3 regions of the Vreelandella sulfidaeris Esulfide1 genome follow, and region 2 is predicted to be linked to each of the others. Evidence: predicted binding sites of a transcription regulator. Region 2 holds the regulator's gene; each other region holds the start of a gene.
The links. The regulator sigma-54, encoded in region 2, starts transcription at its own class of promoters, with help from an activator protein. The targets are predictions, from matches to a motif close to TGGCACNNNNNTTGCTNT.
Positions count from the first base shown of each region.

Region 1: a site for sigma-54 is predicted at 5,505-5,522, ahead of speB (agmatinase). Genes of this name have one in related genera too.
Region 3: a site for sigma-54 is predicted at 5,590-5,607, ahead of glnA (glutamate--ammonia ligase). Genes of this name have one in related genera too.

Region 1 covers NZ_CM133364.1:3,634,671-3,642,279, forward strand. Annotated here, with positions in the region: gene ACW44H_RS16915 (MBL fold metallo-hydrolase) at 1-18, opposite strand, end outside; gene ACW44H_RS16920 (purine-cytosine permease family protein) at 15-1,325, opposite strand; gene ACW44H_RS16925 (5-guanidino-2-oxopentanoate decarboxylase) at 1,315-2,958, opposite strand; gene ACW44H_RS16930 (YjiH family protein) at 2,969-4,351, opposite strand; gene speB (agmatinase) at 4,457-5,407, opposite strand; gene ACW44H_RS16940 (sigma-54 interaction domain-containing protein) at 5,680-7,098, shown strand; gene ACW44H_RS16945 (ABC transporter ATP-binding protein) at 7,201-7,609, shown strand, end outside.
Region 2 covers NZ_CM133364.1:1,537,557-1,545,165, forward strand. Annotated here, with positions in the region: gene yjgA (ribosome biogenesis factor YjgA) at 1-190, opposite strand, end outside; gene pmbA (metalloprotease PmbA) at 299-1,639, shown strand; gene ACW44H_RS07040 (HPr family phosphocarrier protein) at 1,657-1,926, opposite strand; gene rapZ (RNase adapter RapZ) at 1,971-2,903, opposite strand; gene ACW44H_RS07050 (PTS sugar transporter subunit IIA) at 2,993-3,463, opposite strand; gene hpf (ribosome hibernation-promoting factor, HPF/YfiA family) at 3,468-3,776, opposite strand; gene ACW44H_RS07060 (RNA polymerase factor sigma-54) at 3,875-5,290, opposite strand; gene lptB (LPS export ABC transporter ATP-binding protein) at 5,434-6,183, opposite strand; gene lptA (lipopolysaccharide transport periplasmic protein LptA) at 6,194-6,712, opposite strand; gene lptC (LPS export ABC transporter periplasmic protein LptC) at 6,724-7,293, opposite strand; gene ACW44H_RS07080 (KdsC family phosphatase) at 7,294-7,609, opposite strand, start outside.
Region 3 covers NZ_CM133364.1:227,684-235,292, forward strand. Annotated here, with positions in the region: gene ACW44H_RS01110 (metal ABC transporter permease) at 1-106, opposite strand, end outside; gene ACW44H_RS01115 (metal ABC transporter ATP-binding protein) at 90-824, opposite strand; gene ACW44H_RS01120 (hypothetical protein) at 1,133-1,804, opposite strand; gene ACW44H_RS01125 (hypothetical protein) at 2,013-2,318, opposite strand; gene ACW44H_RS01130 (alpha/beta hydrolase) at 2,373-3,377, opposite strand; gene ACW44H_RS01135 (acyltransferase family protein) at 3,553-4,584, shown strand; gene ACW44H_RS01140 (hypothetical protein) at 4,670-5,293, opposite strand; gene glnA (glutamate--ammonia ligase) at 5,829-7,235, shown strand; gene ACW44H_RS01150 (DUF4124 domain-containing protein) at 7,386-7,609, shown strand, end outside.

The sequences.
Region 1 (7,609 bases), 2.1 Mb from region 2:
AATACGTCGAAGGCTCATGCAGCCACCCGCTTCCCGGCCACTGCCTTACTGACCACGAAATAGAGAGCACCAGTGATTACGAATACCGGCAGCGACGCACCAAAATCCAACGGCGCGACCCAATTCCAGTAGTAAGCCAGCAACGCGCCTATCCCGTAGCTGCCCAGCGCCAGCCAGTTGAAGGCGGGAAGGCTATGTTCAGCCTGGATCAGCTGTGCCGAGGTATAGCGCTGGCGACCCAGCAGGTAGTAATCCACGATCATCAGGGAAAAGGCCGGGATAAAGACGCTGCCGATAATCAACAGGAAGGTCTGGAACTGGTCAAGAATGCCGGGAATCAGCGCGCCTACCACTGACACCACGCCGATGATCAACGCCGGTTTCCAGAACGGTACTTTGGGACGTACGCTCATGAATGAAAGCGTCGCGCTGTAGACGCACATCACGTTGGTGGTCAGTACCGAGAAGAAAATCACCAGGGCGGCGGGCAGGCCAAACCCGAAGCCGCTGAGCAGGGTCGTCGGGTCGTAGGTGGGCTCCATACCCACGCTGATTGACAGCGCTGACACCGTGGCGCCAAGGCCCATCGCTACCAGCGTTGCCACCACGTAGCCGCCCCAAGTGCCCACAACGGCTGCTTTTAGCGAGCGGCAATGACGATTGTAGTCCGCCGCCAATGGTATCCAGGAAAACGCCGTTGCGACCACGATATCGAACACCACGCCGCCGCCCAACACGCCTTCGGGCTCCAACTGGGTGATGCTCGGCAGATCGTAATGGCGATTGAGCGCGAACAGCACCACCGCCGAAAGCCCCAGCATCAGCAAGGCCGCTATCTTCTCGACTTTCTCGATCCCCAGGTGACCGCGGAGGGCAATCAGCACCACCAGGGATTCACAGATGACCGTGAAGAGCGCCACATTGGAGTAACCGGTCAGGCTTTCCACGGCGTAGTCCAGACTCATGCCGGCGAGCAGCGCCTGGATCCAGCTCCAGGCAATCAGCGCCAACAGATTCACCCAGGCGGGGAAATTAGCCCCTTTTCTGCCGAAAGTGCCTCGCGCCAGTACCATGGTGGTCATGCCGGTTTGCTGTCCCATCACCCCGATCAATACCAGCGGAATGATACCGATCGCCGATCCAATCAAGATCAGCAGCATCGCATGCTGAAAGGTCAGGTCCGGAACTAAAAACATGCCGGTTAAGGTGGTGGTAACCACTACATTGGCGCCAAGCCAGAGTGCAAAGGTTCCCGGTAGACCAAGGCTATGTTCAACATCGTCGGCAGATAGTGTGTCCTGGCCGAGCACATGGTTATTCTTCATTGTTATCTCCTGGTGACATCAGGTTTTTCTGCCAGGCAGCGGCATCAATTTCGATCAGTAGCGGACCGTTGGGCTCGCGGTTGTCGAGCGCGTTGGCAAGTTCGGCGGGGCTCTCCACCAGCATGCCGGGGCAGCCAAACCCTTCGGCCAGGGTGAGGAAGTTGGGCGCCTGAATATCTACCCCTAAGCGCGCTACGCCGTTGGCGTCCATGTAGCGGCGAATCTCTTCGTAACCGGCGTTGTGCCACAAAACGATCACCACTGGCAGCCGGGCTTCCACGGCGGTGGCGATTTCCGACAGCGTGAACATCACACCACCATCTCCTACCAGCGCCACCACCGGCAGGTCAGGCCGCGCCAACTGTGCTCCCAATGCCGCGGGCAACCCGTAACCCAAAGTGCCGTAACCGGTAGAGGCATTGAAGTAGCGGCGTGGTACAGGCTGGCTGACCAGGTGGTTACCGGCATACACCGGCGCGGTGGAGTCGCCTACCAGAATCGCCTCCGGCAGATAGTCGGCCAGGATTTTATAAAGCGGCACGAAATCGCTAAACGCCGGATCGTTTGCTAGATCCAGTGCGCTCAGAGCGGCGGCGGTTCGCTCGGCGCCTTGACGCTTCAGCGGCGCCGAAAAATGCACCAGCAAAAGCTCCAAGCTGCGCCCGGCATCGCCCACCAGGCCCAACGTGGTGCGCTGATTGCGTACCAACTGTTCAGGATCAAGATCAATCCGAATCAGCGTACCGTTGAGGTGAAAACCGTCGTCAAAAACGACGTCGTAGTCGGTTTCACCCAGTTCGGTCCCTATCGCTAGAATGACATCCGCCTTGGCGGCAAGCTCTCTTACTGCAGGCAGCGCAGCATTGGCGCCTAAGTCCATCGGGTGATCACGACCAAGCAGCCCCTTGGCGTTGATGGTTGTCACCGTGGGTGCATCCAGTTGCTCAACTAATGCTCTTGCGGCTTCCGGCGCTGAAACGCAGCCGCCGCCCAATAGCACCAGGGGCTGCTTCGCTGCTCTTAGTAAGCGTGCAGCCTCAGCCAAGCCTTCTGGATCGGGCGCCGCGCGGTAAAGCGTGGGCGCTTGCCAACTAACCGGAGCGCTGACCGGCGCATTGAACAGATCGATGGGGATTTCAATATGCACCGGGCCTGGGCGCGCGCCGTTGAAAACGGCAAAGGCGCGGGCCAGTACCTCGGGTAGCGTGCTGGCATCCAGCAGCGTGTGGCTAAAACGCGCCACGCCGCTGATTATCTGCTGTTGGCTGGGCAGTTCGTGCAGCCGCCCTTGCCCCAAGCCCAAGGTATCGCGGCGGTTCACGCTAGAAATCACCAGCATCGGTATGGAGTCCGCCAGGGCTTGGCCCATGGCGGTGGCAATGTTGGTCATGCCTGGGCCGGTGATAATCAGGCACACCCCCGGTTGGCCGCTGGCGCGGGCATAGCCGTCGGCCATAAACCCTGCGCCCTGTTCATGGCGCGGGGTTATATGCTGCACATCGCTGCCTTCCAGCCCGCGATAAAGTTCGACCGTATGCACGCCGGGAATGCCGAACAGCGACCGCACGCCGTAAGTATCGCGCAGCAGGTGAATCAACAGTTCGGCGCAGGTCATTGTCTTTGACTCTTTCATGCATGGCCCCTTAGAAGAAAAACGTGTGGGCCATAAAGGCGATGATCGGCAGCGTAATCGCAGTACGCAGCAGAAAGATGGCGACCAGTTCCCAGAGCTTGATGGGAATTTTCGACTTGAGCAGCAGCGCGCCGATTTCAGACATATAAATCAGCTGAGTAAGCGACAGACAGGCAATCACAAAGCGGGTGAGCTCGCTTTCGATATTGGTCGCCAGCACCGCGGGCAGAAACATATCGGCAAAGCCCACCAGGGTGGCGGGCGCTGCCGCCTCTGCCTCTGGAATACGCAGCAGTTCCAGCACCGGTACCATCGGGTAAGAGAGCCATGTAAATAGCGGGGTGAACTCCGCCAGAATGAGCGCCACCGTGCCAATGGCAAATACCAGAGGCAACAGCGCAAGGAAAATATCCATGACGTTGATCAGTGCCAGGCGCGCCAGTTCACGAGGGCCGGGAGCTCCAGCGGCGCGATTGGTGGCTTGAATCAAGCTGTAACGAAACAGGCCCACTTTTTCAGTGCGTTCTTCACTCAACTGGCAGCCCACGGGCTCGTAGTAGTCATTGGATTTGCGCGACAGCGGCGGTAGGCGCGGCACAATCACCGCCGCGATCAAGCCGGAAACCACCACCGTAAAGTAGAACTGCACAAACAGGTGGTTGATATCGACGAAGCTGGTGACGAGCAGCGCAAACGCAATCGATACCACGGAGAAATTGGTAGCAATGACCGACGCTTCGCGCTGGTTATAGAAGCCTTGCTCATACTGCTGTGTGGTGATCAGCACCCCTACGGTACCCGAGCCCATCCATGAGGCGGTGGCATCGATAGCGCTGCGTCCCGGCAAATTAAAGATCACCCGAAACGGCTTGCGCACCATACTGCCGATGAACTCCATAAAGCCAAACTCGACCAGGAACGGCAGTAGCAGCGCGGCAAAGAAGAAGAAGGTTAGCAGCACCGGCGCAAGGTCATTGAGCATGACGCCCCCTGTAAAAGAGGCGGTGATGAACTCAGGTCCAAATTGGAAATAAGTCATCACAGCAAACAGTGCGCCTAATACACGCATCACAAACCATAACGGCCCAACGTGAAACATTTCATGCAGCACGCCTTTAACGGCCCAGCCCGGATGCGCCAGCTTGGCATAAAGCGTTGCCACTACTGAAAGGCAGAGCACCACCATTGCAATGGCGGGTAGCGCCGAGCCCAGCAGGGTTTGCAGGCCATCGGCCATTAAGCCCATGCCGATGTTAATGGTGTCACCCACTTGAAAAGGGACGAGAAACAACAGCACCCCGATCAGGGAGGGGATCAGAAATTTCAGTAAGTGCGCGCGGGGAATCGGTGCCGACGAGGTCGGCTGTTCCGATTTAACGTTGCTATACGGCATAGGGGTCACCCATTGAAAGTGATTATTGGAAGTGGGCTGGCGGCGTTGTTAAGTCAGTACTGTTATTATTTAGTCGCTATTTATTTGTTAGCCATCCGGTTGGCGTCATTCGCTGTGTTTAACGCCCGGCAATACACAGAGCATTTCATACAGCAGCGTGGCGCCCATTAATGCCGTGTTCCCGCTGGGGTCATAGGGTGGTGATACTTCCACTAGGTCGCAGCCGACAATATTTAGGCCCGCCGCGCCGCGAACAATTTCTAGCCCCTGGGCCGAAGTCAGCCCGCCCATTTCCACCGTGCCGGTACCGGGGGCAACAGAAGGATCCAAACCGTCAATGTCGAAGCTGATATACACCGGGATATCGCCCATTTTTTCGCGCACTTCAGCCATCAGCGGCGTCAGCGAGCGATGCCAGCACTCCTCAGCCTGCACCACACGAAAGCCCTGCTCGCGACACCAGTCGAAATCCTCAGGGGCGTAACCGGTCCCGCGCAGGCCGATTTGCACAACCTTGTTGTGGGCCAGCAGACCCTCCTCCTGGGCACGACGAAACGGCGTCCCATGGGCAATCGGCTCGCCAAACATATGCTCGTTCACATCGGCGTGGGCATCGATATGAATCAACCCCACCGGGCCGTGCTTTTTGGCCATCGCGCGCAGAATTGGCAGCGTCAGCGTGTGCTCGCCGCCTAGCGTCAGCGGAATGCAGTCATGCTTTAACACGTCGTCGTAAAAGGCCGTGATGATGTCGACGCTTTTCGGCAGGTGGAACGTATTAATCGGTACGTCGCCGATATCAGCTACTTGCAGGCTTTCAAACGGTGCGGCGCCGGTGGCCATGTTGTAGGGGCGAAGCATGCGCGACTCATCGCGAATCTGCCGCGGCCCAAGGCGCGTGCCGGGGCGGTTCGAGGTACCGATATCCATGGGAATACCAATAAAGGCGGCATCCAGCCCTTGGGCGTTCTCTTGAGTAGGCAGGCGCATCATGGTGGCGGGGCCTGCAAAGCGCGGCATGGTGTTGCCGCCCAGCGGCTGATTAAACTCTGACATCGTTATCTCCTTGGATTTATTGTGGCGTTGAGGCACGGCTGATCCATGCTGCCTAGTTGGGTTCTTTGTCTTCTTGGGGTTTTTTGTCTTGTAAGACGTTGCACATAACGTGCCAACCCTGCGCTAGCGATAAACAGGTAGGATTACTGGCAAAACGATGCAAAAATGCATCAATAAAGCCCACCAACGATTCACAAATGAATCAATAATTCATTTATGAATCACCTGGGCAAGGCTGGCTGCACTGAGAGGGATGGCGTGAGAGAAACACAATGAGTGAAATAGACAAGCACGTACTGCAAACCATCGTAGAAACCGCCAACGACCACTTCTTTATCGTCAGTGGCGATGGGCAGATCGTGGATGTCAGCCCAGGTGCCGAAGCGGTTTATGGAGTATCGCGTGAAGAGCTGCTTTCCAGCAGCGTTCAACAGCTACAGGCGGCTGGGGTATTGAAGCCCTCCATTACCATGGAAGTCATGCGTACCCGTCGGCCCGCGCAATTGATGCAAATCACCGGCACAGGCCGGCGCGTCATTGCAGAAGCCTATCCGGTGTTCGTGAATGGCAAGCTGGAACGCATTATCAGTCGCTCGCGAGATTTAACCGACCTCCAGTTGCTGCAAGACGAATACGCGCTGCTCCAAAAACGCTTTAGCGAACACTTAAAGCGCAGCCATGCCGCGCCGGATGCCGAAGAGCAGGCGTTGGATGACGCCCTGGATAACCTGCAGGTCAGAAGCCATGTGATGCGGGAAATTGCCCTACTGCTCAAGCGGGTCGCCCCTTCAGACGCCAATGTGCTGATGCTGGGGGAGTCCGGCGTGGGCAAGACCGCTTTTGCCAAGCAGCTACATCGCTGGAGCCAGCGCCATAACGGCCCTTTCATCGACGTCAACTGCGCGGCGATTCCTGAAAATCTGTTCGAGTCCGAAATGTTTGGCTACCAGCCCGGCGCTTTCAGCGGCGCCGCACGGCAAGGTAAAGCCGGGTTATTGGAGCAGGCCGAAGGGGGCACGCTGTTCCTCGATGAAATCGGCGAACTGCCGCTGCTAATGCAAACCAAACTACTCAAAGTCATCCAGGACGGCAGCCTGACTCGCTTGGGCGATACACGCTCGCGCCGGGTCGATTTTCGCTTGGTGGTGGCGACCAATCAGGACTTGGGAAAACAGGTAGAAGCGGGACTTTTCCGCTTGGACCTTTACTACCGCCTCAACGTGATCCCGGTCACCCTGCCGCCACTGCGCGACCGCCGCGAGGATATCCCCGATCTGGTCGAAGCGTGCTTAAAAAGGCTGAACCAGCGCTATGGGCGGCAGAAAATTCTCGGCAATCAGGTATGGTCGACTCTGATGGGCAGCGACTGGCCGGGGAATGTTCGCGAGCTGGAAAACTGGCTGGAGCGGGCCTGGCTCTCAAGTTCCACCGATCAAATTGAAGCCCCCACCGCACAGGCCCATAGCGAACAGCGCGCCGACAGCTTGCCGAGTGGCTCCCCCGCGCCGCTGGTAGCGCCGCTTGCTCCGGAAGAGAATCTCAAACAGTACCTCGAACGCTTAGAGTGTGAAGCGCTGCAAGCGCTATGCCACACACTCCCCAGCACCTACGCCATCGCCAAACGGCTGGGCATTAGCCAATCCAGCGTGGTGCGCAGGCTGCAGCGCTACGGCATCAAAGTCACCAAGTGAATTTTTCGCTTGACACGCGTTTGTTATATAAGTGTCATACAACGGCAACACCTTCAACACAAGCTGACCTAATAACAACCAACAGCCGGTGATGTGTGTGCTATGTCTAATCAATCGCGTATCCGCCTGGAACGCGTCATCAAACGTTGGGACGCGACCACTGCTGTCGATGACATCTCCTTCGATGTCACGCCTGGGCAATTCGTCATTCTGCTGGGCCCTTCGGGCTGTGGAAAATCAACCACGCTGCGCATGATCGCAGGCTTGGAAGAGGCCAGCAGCGGGCGTATTCATATCGGCGAGCGCGACGTCACGCGCCTGCCGCCTGGCGACCGTGGCCTGAGCATGGTGTTTCAATCCTATGCGCTGTTTCCGCATTTAAGCGTTGCCGACAACATCGTCTTTGGCCTGCGCAGCCGCAAAGTGCCCAAAGCCGAGCGGGGCGAACGACTAGCCAAGGTCGCCGAACTGGTTGATCTCACCGATTACCTGGGCCGTAAACCTGCCCAGC
Region 2 (7,609 bases):
CTTCGATAGCACGCAGCATATCATCAGAAAGGGGGAAACGGGCGCGCTCTGCCGGTCGCATGGCGATTAAGGTTTCCCCAAGTGCCTGTAAGGCATGCATTTCGCGTTTGAGTTGCGACTTGCTTGGGCGTTCTTCCTGCTCTTCTGGTTCATTAGTACTTGGGACGGTATCGGGACGTTGCTTACGCATAGTGTGACTCATAGACAAGATTCGTTGCGGCATTATACCAGCTGCGAGAACAACATTGATTCGCCGAAGACATTCTGTTGAAAGACAGTCGGTGGAAAAGGAGGTTATATGGCACAGGCATTTGATGCATCCGCGCAGCAGGCGTTATTGACCGCGCGGGCCGAAGAGGCGCTAGCGCTGGCAAAGCGCATGGGCGCAGATGCTGCTGAAGTAGGCGCAAGCGTTGACCAGGGTATAGGTGTCAGTGTGCGCCTGGGTGAAGTTGAAACGGTAGAGTTATCGCGCGACCAGGGTATTGCCGTTACGCTTTACGTTGGTCAGCGTAAAGGCAGCGCTTCATCGACTGATGCCAGCAGTGCCTCGATTCAGGCAGCGGTAGAGAAAGCGTTGGCGATCGCCCGCTATACCGGTGAAGACCCGGCCGCTGGGCTGGCCGATGCATCGCTCATGGCGTCTGAGCTGCCCGATCTAAAAGTGCACTACCCATGGTCACTCACAACGGATGAGGCAATCGAGCTGGCACTTTCCTGCGAGCAGGCGGGGCGCGATGTAGAAGGCATCTCTCAGTCGGATGGTGCGTCACTCTCCAGCGGCGAAGGGGTACGCGTTTACGCCAATAGTCACGGTTTTTTAGGCACCCAAAAAGGCAGCAGTCATTCACTTTCATGTATGCTGATTGCCCAGGATGCGAGCGGTATGCAGCGCGACTACGATTATACGTCTGCGCGCGATCCGAAGGCGCTACGTGACCCGGCCGAGGTCGGTCGCGAAGCTGCGGTGCGTACGCTGCGAAGACTCGGCGCTAAACGCCCACCAACAGGCACCTTTCCAGTGCTGTTTGACCCGTCGTTGGCCAGCGGTCTGATTGGCCATCTGCTCGGTGGGTTAGCCGGTGGCGCGCTTTACCGTCAGGCCTCGTTTTTGTGCGACCGGCTCGGCACGCCGCTGTTTCCCGATTGGTTTAGCCTTGAAGAAAGACCAATGGAAGTAGGCGCTACAGCGAGTTCGCCGTTTGATGGTGAGGGCGTGCAAACTCGAAATAATCGCTTTATCGATCAGGGCCGCATAGCCAGTTATATGCTCTCTTCGTACAGCGCTCGAAGGTTAGGTATGCAAACCACGGGCAATGCTGGTGGGGCGCGTAACGTGCGTTTAGCGACACCGCTGCAATCCCGTGAAAGTCTATTGCAAGAAATGGGGCGGGGTATTTGGGTAACCGAGTTGATGGGGCAGGGCGTTAACGGTGTTACCGGTGATTATTCCCGTGGGGCAGCAGGTTTTTGGGTCGAAAACGGCAAAGTACAGTACCCGGTCGAAGAGTTTACGATTGCCGGAAAACTGGAGCGGATGTTTGCTGGGTTAGTGGGTATTGGTGATGATACCGATACCCGTGGCAGCGTACACACGGGAAGCTGGTTAATAGATGCAATGACGGTGGCTGGTGACTAACAAGTAAAAGCGGGCGGTTACTGATCTTCTTCAAAACGGGCTTCGAACAGCGCTTGAATAGCATCAAGCGCCTGTTCGGCGTCGTCCCCTTCTGCATTGACCTTTAGCTCAGTTCCGCAAGGGGCAGCTAGCATTAGCAATGACATAATATTAGCGGCGTCGGCCACCTGATGTTGCTTGTAGACCCGTATTTTTGCCGTGAAATGTTGGCCGCATTTAACCAGTTTAGTGGCTGCGCGTGCATGTAAACCGCGTTGGTTTGTGAGTGTGAGTATTCTTTCTGGCACCCTGGTTCCTTTTCGCCGAGTGGTGTCATTATGGGTAGAGGCACTTAAGAGGTTTCTTGTCGCTCGTCGCTGTAATCATTGCTGGCTAAAGGTACGGTTGGCTGACCTCCCAACGTATATTGCAGCCCTAGTTCGCGATGACGTAATTGAATCTCGCCTATGCTGTGTGCCAGTCTCTCAGCTAATTGTTCGACCATATAGACCGAACGGTGTTGGCCACCCGTGCAGCCAATAGCGATAGTCATGTAGCTGCGTTGGCTATTCTTATAAGCAGGTAGCCAACGTTCAAGCCATGCCTGAATATCGTCTCTCATGGCATCAACAATCGGGTAGCTGCTTAAAAAAGCCGCAATATTAGCGTCGCGTCCAGTGAATTGACGTAGCGTGGGATCCCAGTAAGGATTAGGCAAACAGCGCACGTCGAATACCAGATCGGCGTCTAACGGTACACCCCGTTTGTAACCGAAAGATTCAAGTGTCAGTGTCAACTTATCGCGCCGTTGGTGCGCTACTTGGTCGGTAATGCGTCGACGTAAATCGTGTACCGATAAGCGTGATGTATCGATGAGTAAGTCGGCTAGATCACGAATATCGTGCAGTGTTTCTTCTTCTTTATTAATCGCCTCTTCCAACGTCATTTCACTATCGCGCGTCAGCGGATGGCGCCGTCGCGTAGCGGAGTAACGTTCAAGCAGTATACGCGCATCGGTCGTCAGGTAGATGACTTGAAAATCAATCTTACGCTGGCATAGCTCCTCTAACAGCGAGGGCAGACGCTCCAGTGCACCGGGTAGGTTGCGAGCATCGATGCTGACCGCCAAGTGGGTGCGGCCTCCCTGGTGGCGTAGTTCGTCAACCAACGACCCCAGCAGCATGGCGGGAAGATTATCAATGGCGTAATAGCCAAGATCCTCGAGCGCTTGTAAGGCAATAGATTTACCTGACCCTGAGCGGCCGCTAATAATCACCAGTTGCATAGAGTCTCTCTTTGCTTTGATCAAGCTGCGTTGAGGGTGGTAAGCGGAAACAGTTGTTTGAACTGCTCAAAAACAGGTTTGTACGGCCCTCAGGTTGCTGATTGCTCACGAATCTTGCCAGTAATCAGCTCAAGTAGCTCACGCTGGCTGCCTGCTTTACGCAACTGCTGACGTGTGTCCGCATCATTCATAATGGTCGCCACCTGGCCTAGCAGAGAAAGGTGCGTATCATCGGCTTCTTCCGGCACTAGCAGTACAAACACCAGATCTACCGGGTCGCCGTCGATAGCATCAAAATCAATCGCTTCTGCCAGTTTTAAAAACCCTGCGATAGGGGCAGAGCAGTGTGGGCTGCGCGCGTGGGGAATAGCCACACCGTTACCAATACCTGTACTGCCTAAGCGCTCTCGACCGATTAAACGGCTAAACACTTCTTGACTGTCCAGGCTGGGAATATTTTGGGCAATAAAGGTGCTGAAAAACTCCAGCACCCTTTTTTTGCTGCCCCCGGGTACGTCGAAGAGGACACGTTCCGGGGGGAGTATGGTTTCCAACGTCATTGAATTAACGCACACCTGCGCCTTGGGCGCGGGCTTGTGCTTTTTCCTTATGTTTAACGAGTTGACGGTCAATTTTGTCCGCTAGTGCGTCAATAGCGGCGTACATATCACTGTCTATGGCTTCGGCATGTAAGTCAGCGCCTGCAGCATGCAGTGTACAGGCGGCATGCTGGCGCTCCTTCTCTACTGATAGGGTGACTTGCACCGTGGTTATATTGTCGTAATGGCGCTCTACACGTTCAAGCTTTTCGTTGACATAGTCACGCAAGGCGTCGGTCAGTTCTACGTGATGACCAGTGATATTAACTTGCATTGACGTACTCCTTATCCATCGGACTGTACTTCGATTGTAACCCTTTTTGCCGCGTTGCAAAGCCCTTGTCGAGAGTTTCCCTGAGAGGGTGACGAGTGCTAGCGCAAACGGCGCCGTTCACTGGAGGAGGGAATGCCCATCGCTTCGCGGTATTTGGCCACCGTGCGACGTGCCACCTGGATGCCCCCCTCATCTAAGAGCGTGACTAAGCGGCTATCCGAAAGCGGCTTGCCAGGCGGCTCTTCTTGGATCAGTTTCTTGAGCCGTGCGCGGATAGCCGTACTGGAGTGGCTATCGCCATCCTGCCCACTTACCTGGCTCGAGAAAAAATATTTGAGCTCAAAAACGCCCCGCGGTGTATGGATATATTTCTGAGTAGTTACCCGTGAAATAGTCGACTCGTGCATTTCCACGGCTTCGGCGATATCGGCGAGTATTAAAGGTTTCATCGCTTCTTCGCCATGCTCTAAAAAGCCAATTTGTCGGGTGATAATTTCACGGCCAACACGTAGCAGCGTATCGTTGCGGCTTGAAAGACTCTTAATCAGCCAGCGAGCTTCCTGAAGATGCTCTTTAAGAAACTGGTTGTCCTGACTTTTGTCTGCACGCTTTATCAAGCTGGCATAGTCAGGTTGTATCCGCAGCCGTGGCAGCGCCTCGGGGTTGAGTTCTAAATGCCAGCCTTCATGGTCATGGCGTACGACGAGATCCGGCGTTACGTAGCTGTCGTCGGTATCGCCATAGGCGCTGCCTGGGCGTGGATCAAGACTGCGTATTAGCAAAATGACATCCGCCAACTGATCATCATCAAGCCCCAGTCGGCGTTTTAGCAAGCGCATGTCATCTTTGCCCAACGCTTCAAGAAACTGTCGCACTAAGCGGCGGGCGGGGACCAGTAGCGGGGTATCATCAGGAAGGGCCGCTAGCTGCAGCATTAGGCATTCACGCAGGTCGCGGGCAAAGATACCCGTTGGCTCAAACTGCTGGAGCTTGAGCAAGATGGTTTCTACCTCGCGCTGGCTAAGTCCGTCAATGCCTTGAGCGCGAAGCCCTTCACGGATGTCATTGAGCGGTTGGGTTAAATAGCCGTTAGCGTCTAGCGCATCGATTAAGCTCTCCGCAACCTGCTGTTCACGCTCGCCAAAATCGGTCATCGCCAGTTGCCATAGCAAGTGCCCATGAAGGCTCTGGCCGGCAGCCTGACGCTCAAAGTCGGGCCCTTCACTACTGCTGGCGCCGTGACTTCCGATATCCTGGTAGGTATCTGACCAATCGCTATCTACTGATAATTCGGTGGGAATACTCTCGGACCACTCTTCTTCTTTAGGCTCGCTGACGGCCTGTTCGCTAAATTCATCTTCCTGTTCCAACAGGGGGTTGGCGTCTAAGGCCTGCTGAATTTCTTGACGAAGGTCCAGCGTTGATAGCTGTAACAGGGCGATGGCCTGCTGCAGCTGAGGTGTCATGGTCAGCTGTGTGCCGATACGCAGTTGTAGAGAAGCTTTCATGACCATCTGAGAACCACTCGTTATTCAGAATCCTCCACCCTAGTGCGAGTGAGGACCAGGTGCAAGTGCAATAAGCATGCCATTGGTGGTAAAGTCATTGTAGAGCACTATTTATAGGCCAAAAATAAGCGTCAGAATTAAGAAAAGCCTTACAGACGAAAGTCAGCACCCAAATAAACGTCTCTCACCTTCTGGTTTGTGAGAATGGCATCTGGAGAGCCGCTAGCGATGATTTGACCATCACCCACGATATAGGCGATATCACAAATATCGAGCGTTTCACGCACATTGTGATCAGTAATTAGCACACCAATATGGCGCTGCTTTAGCGCACGGATGATGGTTTTTATCTCGCCTACCGAAATGGGGTCTACGCCAGCAAAAGGTTCATCAAGCAAAATAAAGGCAGGCTCTGTCGCTAGTGAGCGTGCGATTTCCACGCGCCTTCTTTCCCCGCCCGATAGGCTCATGCCTAAATTGTCGCGAATATGCGTGATATGAAAGTCTTCCAGCAAAGCCTCTAAGCGCTGTTCCCGATCGCTGCGGTTAAGCTCTTTGCGGGTTTCGAGTATCGCCATAATATTATCGGCAACCGATAATTTACGGAAAATAGATGCCTCTTGGGGAAGGTAACCAATTCCCGCCGCTGCGCGCTCATGCATGGGAGCGCGCGTTAAGTCCACATCGTCGATGCCTACCTCGCCAGCATCGGATTTCACCAGCCCCACAATCATATAAAACGAGGTGGTTTTGCCCGCCCCGTTGGGGCCGAGCAAGCCCACAACGCTACCTTGGGAAATTTCTATATTGATGTCTTTAACCACTCGGCGCCGCTTGTAGCTTTTTGCCAAATGGTGAGCATAAAGGGTTTTAATCGGTGCGGTATCTGCTGTTGCCACGGCTTGGCTCCTACTGTTCCGGCTGAAGAGTCATGCGTATGCGCTGGGACTCGCTGCCATCAACGTCAGAGCGCGCTTGAATCACCTCACGGTCAATAAAATACTCAAGGCGACCGCCTCTAAAAGTATCCTCTTGCTGAATGAGCTCGGCTTGGTCGATCAACTCTACACGGCGCTCGGCGACGTGATAGATAATACGCCTCGCCCAGCCTTCGGTAGGGCCATCTTGCCCTTCAGCTTGATGGCGTAAATAGGCGCGCTCACCGGTGGCCGTCGCCAGGGCAAGCTCGCCTGCCTCATTGCGTTCAATTTCTACCCGCTCGCCACGTAATTGCATTTCGCCTTGACGAATTTCTACATCTCCCGTGTAAACGGCGGTGCCTGCCCGCTGATCAAGGTCTAAGCGGTCTGCTTCCACTTCTACCGGGGCCTGTTGTGAAGAAGTGCCCGTTTGGGCCAGTGCCGATAGCGGTAGCGAAAGCGCAAAAAAGCTAGTGTAGAAAACGGCTGTATAAATGATAGCTTTCATGGTGATTCCTATTAGCGTTGCGTGGCCGGAGGATGTATACCGCGCACATTATCAGTTAAGCGAACCTGGCTATCGTTAAGCCACGCGTCCATACGTGAAGCCGTCATCTGCTGGGGCGGTTGCTGCAACACTACCGGTGTTTCACTCCACGCGTGCTGGTTTAATCCATCATAATGCAATAGCTCGGTATCTAACTGCCAACCTTCGTCTGGAGCGATCAGGTTAGCCGAGCCTGACAGTAACAAGGCTTGGGTAGAGGAGTTGAGCATGCCGACATCGGCGCTGGCTAACCACTGGCGATTCTCACTGTCATACAATATTGCTTTGGGCGCTTCTGTCCAGGTCTCGCTTCGCTGGGGAGTATGAATGAGGCGTGGTGTTTCTAACGACTGCATAATGCTGCCACTATCACCAAATAACGTAATTTCAGCGTTTTCGAGTACGTGGCCCGGCTCCTGCGCCTGCGCTTCAGGATCGATGGTAATGTCTTGAGGTCCACGTGGGTCAAGCCAAACCAGCAGTACGCCCAAAGAGAGCACTAATCCGGTTAGCCAGACGCGCATTTTAAGCCGTTTAAACATTTACTTAAGACCGTGCAGATAGGTGTCGAGCACCGCGCCCCAGTGCCCCTGAGCTTCAAGCAATGTATCGCAAATTTCGCGTGCAGCGCCGTGGCCCCCTAGCCGCTCAGTAATCCAATCGGCATGAGTGTGCATATAATCCGGCGCGTTAGGAACGGTAATGCCGACGCCACAACGTTTAATAGCCGCTAGGTCAGGGAGGTCGTCACCACAATAGGCCACCTGTTCCAGCTCTATATCAAGTCGCTGGCAAAGCTCGCGCAAGGTAGAGAGCTTGTCTTCGCTGCCTTGATGGACATGGTCGATGCCAAGTGCT
Region 3 (7,609 bases), 1.3 Mb from region 2:
CTAGCGGCGGCGCGGCTAACGAAAGTGCCAAACCACCCACCACCGCGCGGCGCATAAAGCCGTAATCGAACGGGCTAATCAACCAAGCATTAAGCAGGTCCAACATGACGACCTCCTGCATTAAACGGCACCACTTGGGCAGGGGCGTGTTGATGAGAGAGGGCACTGGGCGCGACCCAGCGGCCGTGGCCACCGTTAAGCATCAGCACTTCGTCGGCCAAGCGTTGCAGGTGATCCATATCGTGCAGTACGACAACAATCGTCGCGCCGTCATCCGCCATCTGACGCAAAATGCGGATTAAAATATCCACGGTTTCGCTATCCACGTTGGCAAACGGCTCATCAAGCAGTAGTAGTTCAGCTTCTTGCATCAGGGTACGGCCAATCAGCGCGCGTTGGCGCTGGCCGCCGGAAAGCTCGCCTAACGGGCGGTGGGCCAAGTGCGAAATACCCAGGCGTGCCATGATCTCGCGCCCCTTGCGGTAATGGCCCGCACAGTAGCCGGTTAGCGCCCCGTGGCTAGGCCAACTGCCGGTCATTACCAACTCTTCCACACTCATCGGGAAGGTCAGGTCCAACGCTAACTGCTGGGGTAGCCACGCCCGGCGCTCTTTGGGCACCGTACACACCACTTCGCCGTTAATAGGACGAAGTTCACCCATAATCGCTTGAATCAAGGTGCTTTTGCCGGCCCCGTTAGCACCAATCAGTGCAGTAATCGCGCCCGGTTGAAAGTCGCCTTCAAGGTGTTCAAGCACCGTGCGGCGCGCTTGAGCCAGGTGCAGGTCATGTAACTGTAAGCGTGATAAAGAGCGTTGACTCATCCTAGCCACCCGCCTGCCCAAGTCACCAAACCCCAAAGCACTAACAGCGGCACAGCAACAAACAATAACCGTTTAACAGCCGACAGCGACATCAAGGAAAAGTGACAAGGACCTTCCTTGTTATGGCGATGTGTATGCTCACTCATGAGAGAGCCCTCGTTCAATATAAATAGGTTATAACATAACATTTGGCAAAGCCAAAAAAATTGCTGGATATTTTACCCGTTAACACCGAGCTGGCAAAGATAAAGCGCTGGCAGCAAACCGCCGCCAGCGCTTTAGAGGAAAACCAGAGAGGATGGCGTGAATCAGTAACGCCAGGTAGCGCCCAGCTGCTGTGGCCCCACGTTCAGTGCGTATTCACCAGGAATAGTGATCAGCCCCAGCGATAGATTAGCGGGTTGGAAGCGGTTAATCGCTGACGATGCCTGATTCGGCTGCGTCCAAATCTGCAGCTCATTGACCAGCATGCCAGTCGCAAAGTTGATAGCGCCATCGCTTTCACGGCCATCGGCGGCAATCACCGCGCCCGCCACGCCATTGACCACCAGTGAACCAACACGAGCACCCCAGCCGCGCCGCTCGCGCTCAGCTTGCGCAAGCTGTAACCCCAGCGCCTGCACGCCACTTAAATCACCGCTGGCTTTTAAGCGCTCATATTCGGCCAAAGCCGCCGGGTGCGGCTGGCGATCCGTGAACATGCCGCCCAACGCCAGGGCGGATTTCACCACACCCACCCGCGCATCAAAACGGTCATCGTCATCGCTCGCTTCACTCGATTGGTAAGCGTTCACCGCCAAGCTAGTGCCGTAAATGCCCGTCCAGCCCCATTGCCAAACATTGGCATGGCGAGCGCCGTCCTCAAAGACCCCATCGTATTCATTCCATTGCCCGCCCGTTTGTGCCTGGGCTTGAAAAGAGACGGGCAGAGCGATCAACACGGTGGTAACCAACGCGGCGAAAAGACGAAAAGCATGCATGGTGAAGAGCCTATATAAAGAGAACATTAGCGATAAGCGTAGCACGCAAATCAAATAAGAAGAGGGTAGATTCAGGCAAGGACAAGGGGGTTGGATCAGTAGCGCTAAAGCATAATGTTGTTTAACAACGCTTGTGCACACTTCAAGCTCACAGAACAGCCACCGCGTTGGGTGGCTGTATCAGCTTAATTAGCCAAAACGCTAGGCTTTAATCTTCTTTGGGCGGTGTTTCCATCGCCCGTTTATCGTCGGGTACCCTGACGATGTGGCCGACTTCCAGCTTGTTATGGCTTTGGTGACGCTTGCCGTGAGAATCGATGATCGCGGCGACTTCGCCGATGCTGACAGCGTCGTCTTCCCGGTACGCTTCAACTTTGACCCGTACCATGGCGCCTTGGTAGCGGGCGGAAATAATGTCGCCAGGGTCGGGTTGGCCATTGTGATCAGGGTGTTTTTTAAAGTAGTCAATAACACTGGCGCTGCCGGGTTCATCCCATTCGATATGTTGATGCATCGTTGTCTTCCTTGTCGTGTTAAGTGTTGCTGGTGTGACTTTAGTGTAGTGCCTTCAACCGCTTACTTCCTCAATGCTCTCGGTGCTTTCTTCCGCTGGGGGTTCTGCCGTAGCTTGCTCGTCTTCTACCGCTACGCTATCTGTCTGCCCCACGTACTGGAACAGGAAATTGAGCGCTGCTGGCAGGCTGGCACGCCAAACTTGCCAGGTGTGGCCGCCGGGGTAAAGGTCGAGTCGCACGTCGTTGGGCTGAATGCGCTCCATGGCTTGGCGCAGTAAGCGGGCGTGGAATTCTGCGTCGTAGACATCGCTGCGTCCTGCGCTGATATACAGTGGTACGGGGGAAAGGTCGCCCTCATCTTCGATACCGCGGGGGGTTACCTGCAAGCGGTACTCTTCGAGATGGGCGGTGTAGTTAAGCGTTTCCCAAAGCGTTTGATCAAATTGCCCCTGGTCATTGCGAAACGCCGGGTGGCGCCAGGCAGAGGAGTTGCGTGGTGGCAGGGGAACGTAGCTGGCGGGGCTTAACGCGGCTACTGCGGCAAACAGCTCCGGCCGCTCCAGGGCAAAGTTGAGCGCGCCATAGCCACCGGCGGAAAGCCCTGCTATTCCTCGCAGTCGGCGTTCTTGACCCACGCGGTAGGTCGCTTCGATATGCGGCATCAGGTCGTTAAAAAATGCGCTACGGGCGGGTTCGTTGTGGCCATCCACCCACCAACTACGGCTACCGGGCATAATGAAAACGGTCGGTGGAATATGCCCGGCGCGAATAAGCCTGTCTGCCACCTGCTGCAAGTTGCCACGTGCTACCCAGTCGCGGTCAGTGCCAAAAGAGCCGTGCAGCATATAAACGATCGGATAAGCGGCTGTCGCTTGGGCGTCATAATTGTCGGGTAAATAAACGCTGTAAGGGTAATCGTAGCCTAGCGTAGACGAATAAAAATGATGGTGCTCAACCTCGCTGGCTAAACTATGACCACTGAAGGTTAGCCACCCAATCAATGTAGTGAATAGGGCGTTTAACCGGTATGAGGAGAGGGGTGGCTTATGGGTAAACACGTTTCCTCCGGGGAATTAAAACGCTTCAATGAGATCGGACAGCATGGCGACACGACTTATTCATCATAGCCATTTAGGTTGTTCATCATAGACATTCAGGACAGTTAAGCAGTTTAGTTGTTCATAATAATCCCTAATAATAGCAACGTAAGGCTAGCTGGCGGCGGGAGGGCTGATGCAGAAAGTTGAAGAAATTTATTGGTTACGTGCGTACGGCTGTATAGCCGTTTTTTTGTTTCACTTATTAGATCACGTCAATCAACGTCTCGATAATGTAGCTACCGATTTAATGCGCCTACCGCTGGTGCTAGGTACGCCGATCTTCTTGTTTATCTCGGTTTTTGTGTTCGCAGTTCGTTACGCTAAGTCCGTGCCGGCGGGGTTTCTTGCCCAGCGCGTGAAGTATGTGATGGTGCCTTACTTTGTATATGGCTTTATTTATTCGACTGCTGAATGGTTAAGACGACTGAGATCCGACGAGCCGGTAGGGTTCTTGGCCAATGCAATTGAATATTACGTATACGCGGGGTGGCATGGTTATTTCTTAATCATTGCCATGCAGTTTTACGTCGCTTATTGGTTATTTACTCGCTGGCAGCTATGGCGCTTGAACCCTGTACCGTGGCTGTGGGCCGCCTGTGTCATCAGCATGGCTTATTGGGGGCTTGCTTACTGGTTTAACGTTGACTGGCCAGGCTATCTGTTGTGGATCGCGCCGCTAGGGTGGCTCTATGTATTTTTCCTGGCGTTGGTGCTGGTGCAACACTACCCACTAGCCCCTGAGAGCGTGCTAGTGGAGCGCCCAGCCTGGATGCAGCAGATGGCCCGCCCGGTGTGGCTGGCACTTTTCGTGGCGCTGATTATTGCAGCTACCTTTGAGGGTTGGCTGGAGTTTTCCTCCAAAGAGGTGTGGGTAATCCCTTTCTTTGTGCTGTTTACGCTCTGTGCCATGCGTTATCTGGCCGGGCGGCCTGCGCCTTTGTGGGTGCGCCACATTAACGTTTATTCGTTTGGCATTTACTTGGCACACCCGATGTTCTTTGTGCTTACCGATCTGGTTGTTGAGCCCTTGTCGCTGCCTATTGGGGTGTATGCGCTGGTGCTTATCGTGGTAGGCGGCGTGGGATCCGTTGCCCTTAATAAGCTAGCCAATATCACTACGCTCGGTTCCATGCTATTCGGCAAGCAGTTGAAGGTAAGTTATTAAAATAGCTAGATAAGCTAGGCGTTAAGAGGCTAGTAGCAGAAGGCAAATAAAGAGAGTAATAAGATTCATCAGGGTAAAGCGAGCATTACGACCATGGTGTGAAAGCGGGTTCAGGGGCTTTTGGCAGCGAGGAGGTGCCTGGCTCGTCCGCCTGGCTAAGCAAGTGGCCACTGTAAGTTTTAAAGCGGGTGGGGCAGGCATGTAAGCGTTGCAAAAAGTCCTCTATTGCACTGTCTTCATCCAGCTCAGGGTCGAACCCACCTAAACGTTCAAACCATGCACGCCTCACGGCAATATAGGGTGGCATTATCAGTGCGCTTGCCAATAAACGCCTCAATAACCGCTCTGATAGCGATGGCTGGGTAAGGCTAACGATTAACGCATCAAGGGTGTAGGTGTTTAATTGCGGGTAGAGTGCGTCCCATAAACTGGCAGGCAGTGGTTTTCTTTGCAGCGCAATGATTAGCCACGCCGCTTGGCTTGTAAATGCGGCTTTATTGAGGCGAGCCCCCAGTGGTTGCGCAGGGGTGATCAGGCAGTGAGTGTGATAACGCTGCCCGATAGAGGTTAGACGCGCATTCGCTTGAGTGCCCGTCACCAAAATGGGCAACAAGTGGTCGGCGACACCGGATTCACGTATGGATTGTAAATGGCGTGGTAACTGCGCGCCCGTTACCATTGCATCAACAATAAAGCAGACCGACCTCATTATTTGCCGACTCCGATTGTGAGCAAATCTCTCAAATTGTAATTTATTGTAGTATCTGCTTCATTTGAGTAGCAAGTAAAAAAGCTTGCGGGCCAAAAAAGGGTGCTCAGTATTTTTAGTGCACATTTTGGTGCATTGGCGGTTATTTTTGTTCTATTTTGGTGCGTCAAAGGTTGTTAAAGAGGCTTGTTAGCAGCTCTTTGGACTTTATGCGTCATCAGGATGCATCAGAATCTATTTTTAAATATTTAAGAAACAGTTGCTTACGTTTTTTCTATGCCATATTGGTGCACATTTGGCATGCTCTCTGCATTGTATTTTGTAGCGGCTAGCGGGTCGTAGGCATAAGCCTTGCGGCGTGCTAAAACGATAGCCGGTCTGAAATGCTCGCTGAACGGTTTTGTATTTCAATGCAGGCAAACGTTGAGTGAACAAGAATGACAAACGTGCGGTTTAGCACGTATTTTGTCGAACAACACTTTTATCGGTAGCTTACTGTCGTTAGCTTTAAGCCACGCTCATACCGGAGGACACTATGTCAGCCAAGACTCTCGCGCTAATTGAAGAACATGATGTTAAATGGGTAGATCTGCGTTTCACCGACACGCGCGGTAAAGAGCAGCACGTGACTGTGCCTGCCCGTGATGTGAACGAAGAGTTTTTTGAGAATGGCCAAATGTTTGATGGCTCTTCTATTGAAGGCTGGAAGGGTATTAACGAATCAGACATGATTCTGAGCCCGGAAGACGGTACTGGTTACCTTGACCCCTTCACCGAAGATGCCACACTCGTACTTCGCTGCGACATCATCGAGCCGGCCACTATGCAAGGCTACGATCGTGACCCGCGCTCTATTGCTAAGCGTGCAGAAGCTTACCTGCAGTCGACTGGCTTGGGCGACACCGCCTTCTTTGGTCCTGAGCCTGAATTCTTTATCTTTGACGAAGTGCATTGGAAGTCTGACATTCAGGGTTCCATGTATAAAATCACGTCTGACGAAGGTGCTTGGGCGACCAGTAATCAAGTAGAAGGCGGCAACTTAGGCCACCGTCCGCGCGTTAAAGGCGGCTACTTCCCGGTTCCCCCGGTTGATAGCTTCCACGATATCCGTGGTGCGATGTGTAACACGCTGGAAGCCATTGGCCAGACGGTTGAGGTTCACCACCACGAAGTTGCTAACGCAGGTCAGAACGAAATCGGCGTTAAATTCAACACGTTGGTGAAGAAAGCTGACGAAGTTCAGGAAATGAAGTATGTGATCCACAACGTGGCACATGCTTACGGCAAAACCGCCACTTTCATGCCTAAGCCGCTGGTGGGTGACAACGGTTCTGGTATGCACGTCCACCAGTCGTTCTGGAAAGATGGTCAAAACCAGTTCGCCGGTGACGAGTACGCGGGTTTGTCTGAAATGGCACTTTTCTACATTGGCGGTATCATCAAGCACGCTCGTGCCCTGAACGCGTTCACTAACGCGTCTACCAACTCGTACAAGCGTCTCGTGCCAGGTTTTGAAGCACCCGTTATGTTGGCTTACAGCGCGCGTAACCGCTCTGCTTCCATCCGTATTCCGTATACCGCTAGCCCGAAAGGCAAACGCGTTGAAACTCGTTTCCCTGACCCGACCGCTAACCCCTACCTGGCGTTTTCTGCCATGTTGATGGCCGGTATCGACGGTATTAAGAACAAGATTCATCCTGGCGATGCCATGGATAAAAACCTGTACGACCTGCCGCCAGAAGAAGGCAAGTCCGTACCGACTGTAGCGCATAGCCTGGACCAAGCGTTGGAAGCACTCGATGCTGACCGCGCGTTCTTGACCGAGGGTGGCGTGTTCACCGACGAAATGATCGATGCCTACATCGACCTCAAGATGGAAGAAGTGGAGCGTATTCGTATGACCACGCACCCCATCGAGTTTGATATGTACTATAGCTGTTAAGTACAGCTGTTAAGTACAGCTGCTAATCAGCGTTACTCGACACTGGCTGTTACTATCAGCTAGGTGGTGGTAACAATGATGGCTAATAGAACCCCGCTACGGCGGGGTTTTTTTGTTACTGGGGACTGAGAAGCGTTGCAAGGGGAGGCTATGAACAAGGTCAATGCAGTCGTGATGAGCGGTGTGCTGATCACTTTTTTAGGCGTGGGGGGAATGGGCGGTACGGTGTTCGGGCAAACGGTTTACCGGGTCACCGATGAGCATGGCAACATTACGTTTACCGATAACCCTGGCCGTGGCGGCGAGGCATTAGAACTGACGCCATTGCCTAGCCTGCCGCCAGCATTAAAGTCAGCGATGTCCTCTTCCAGTGA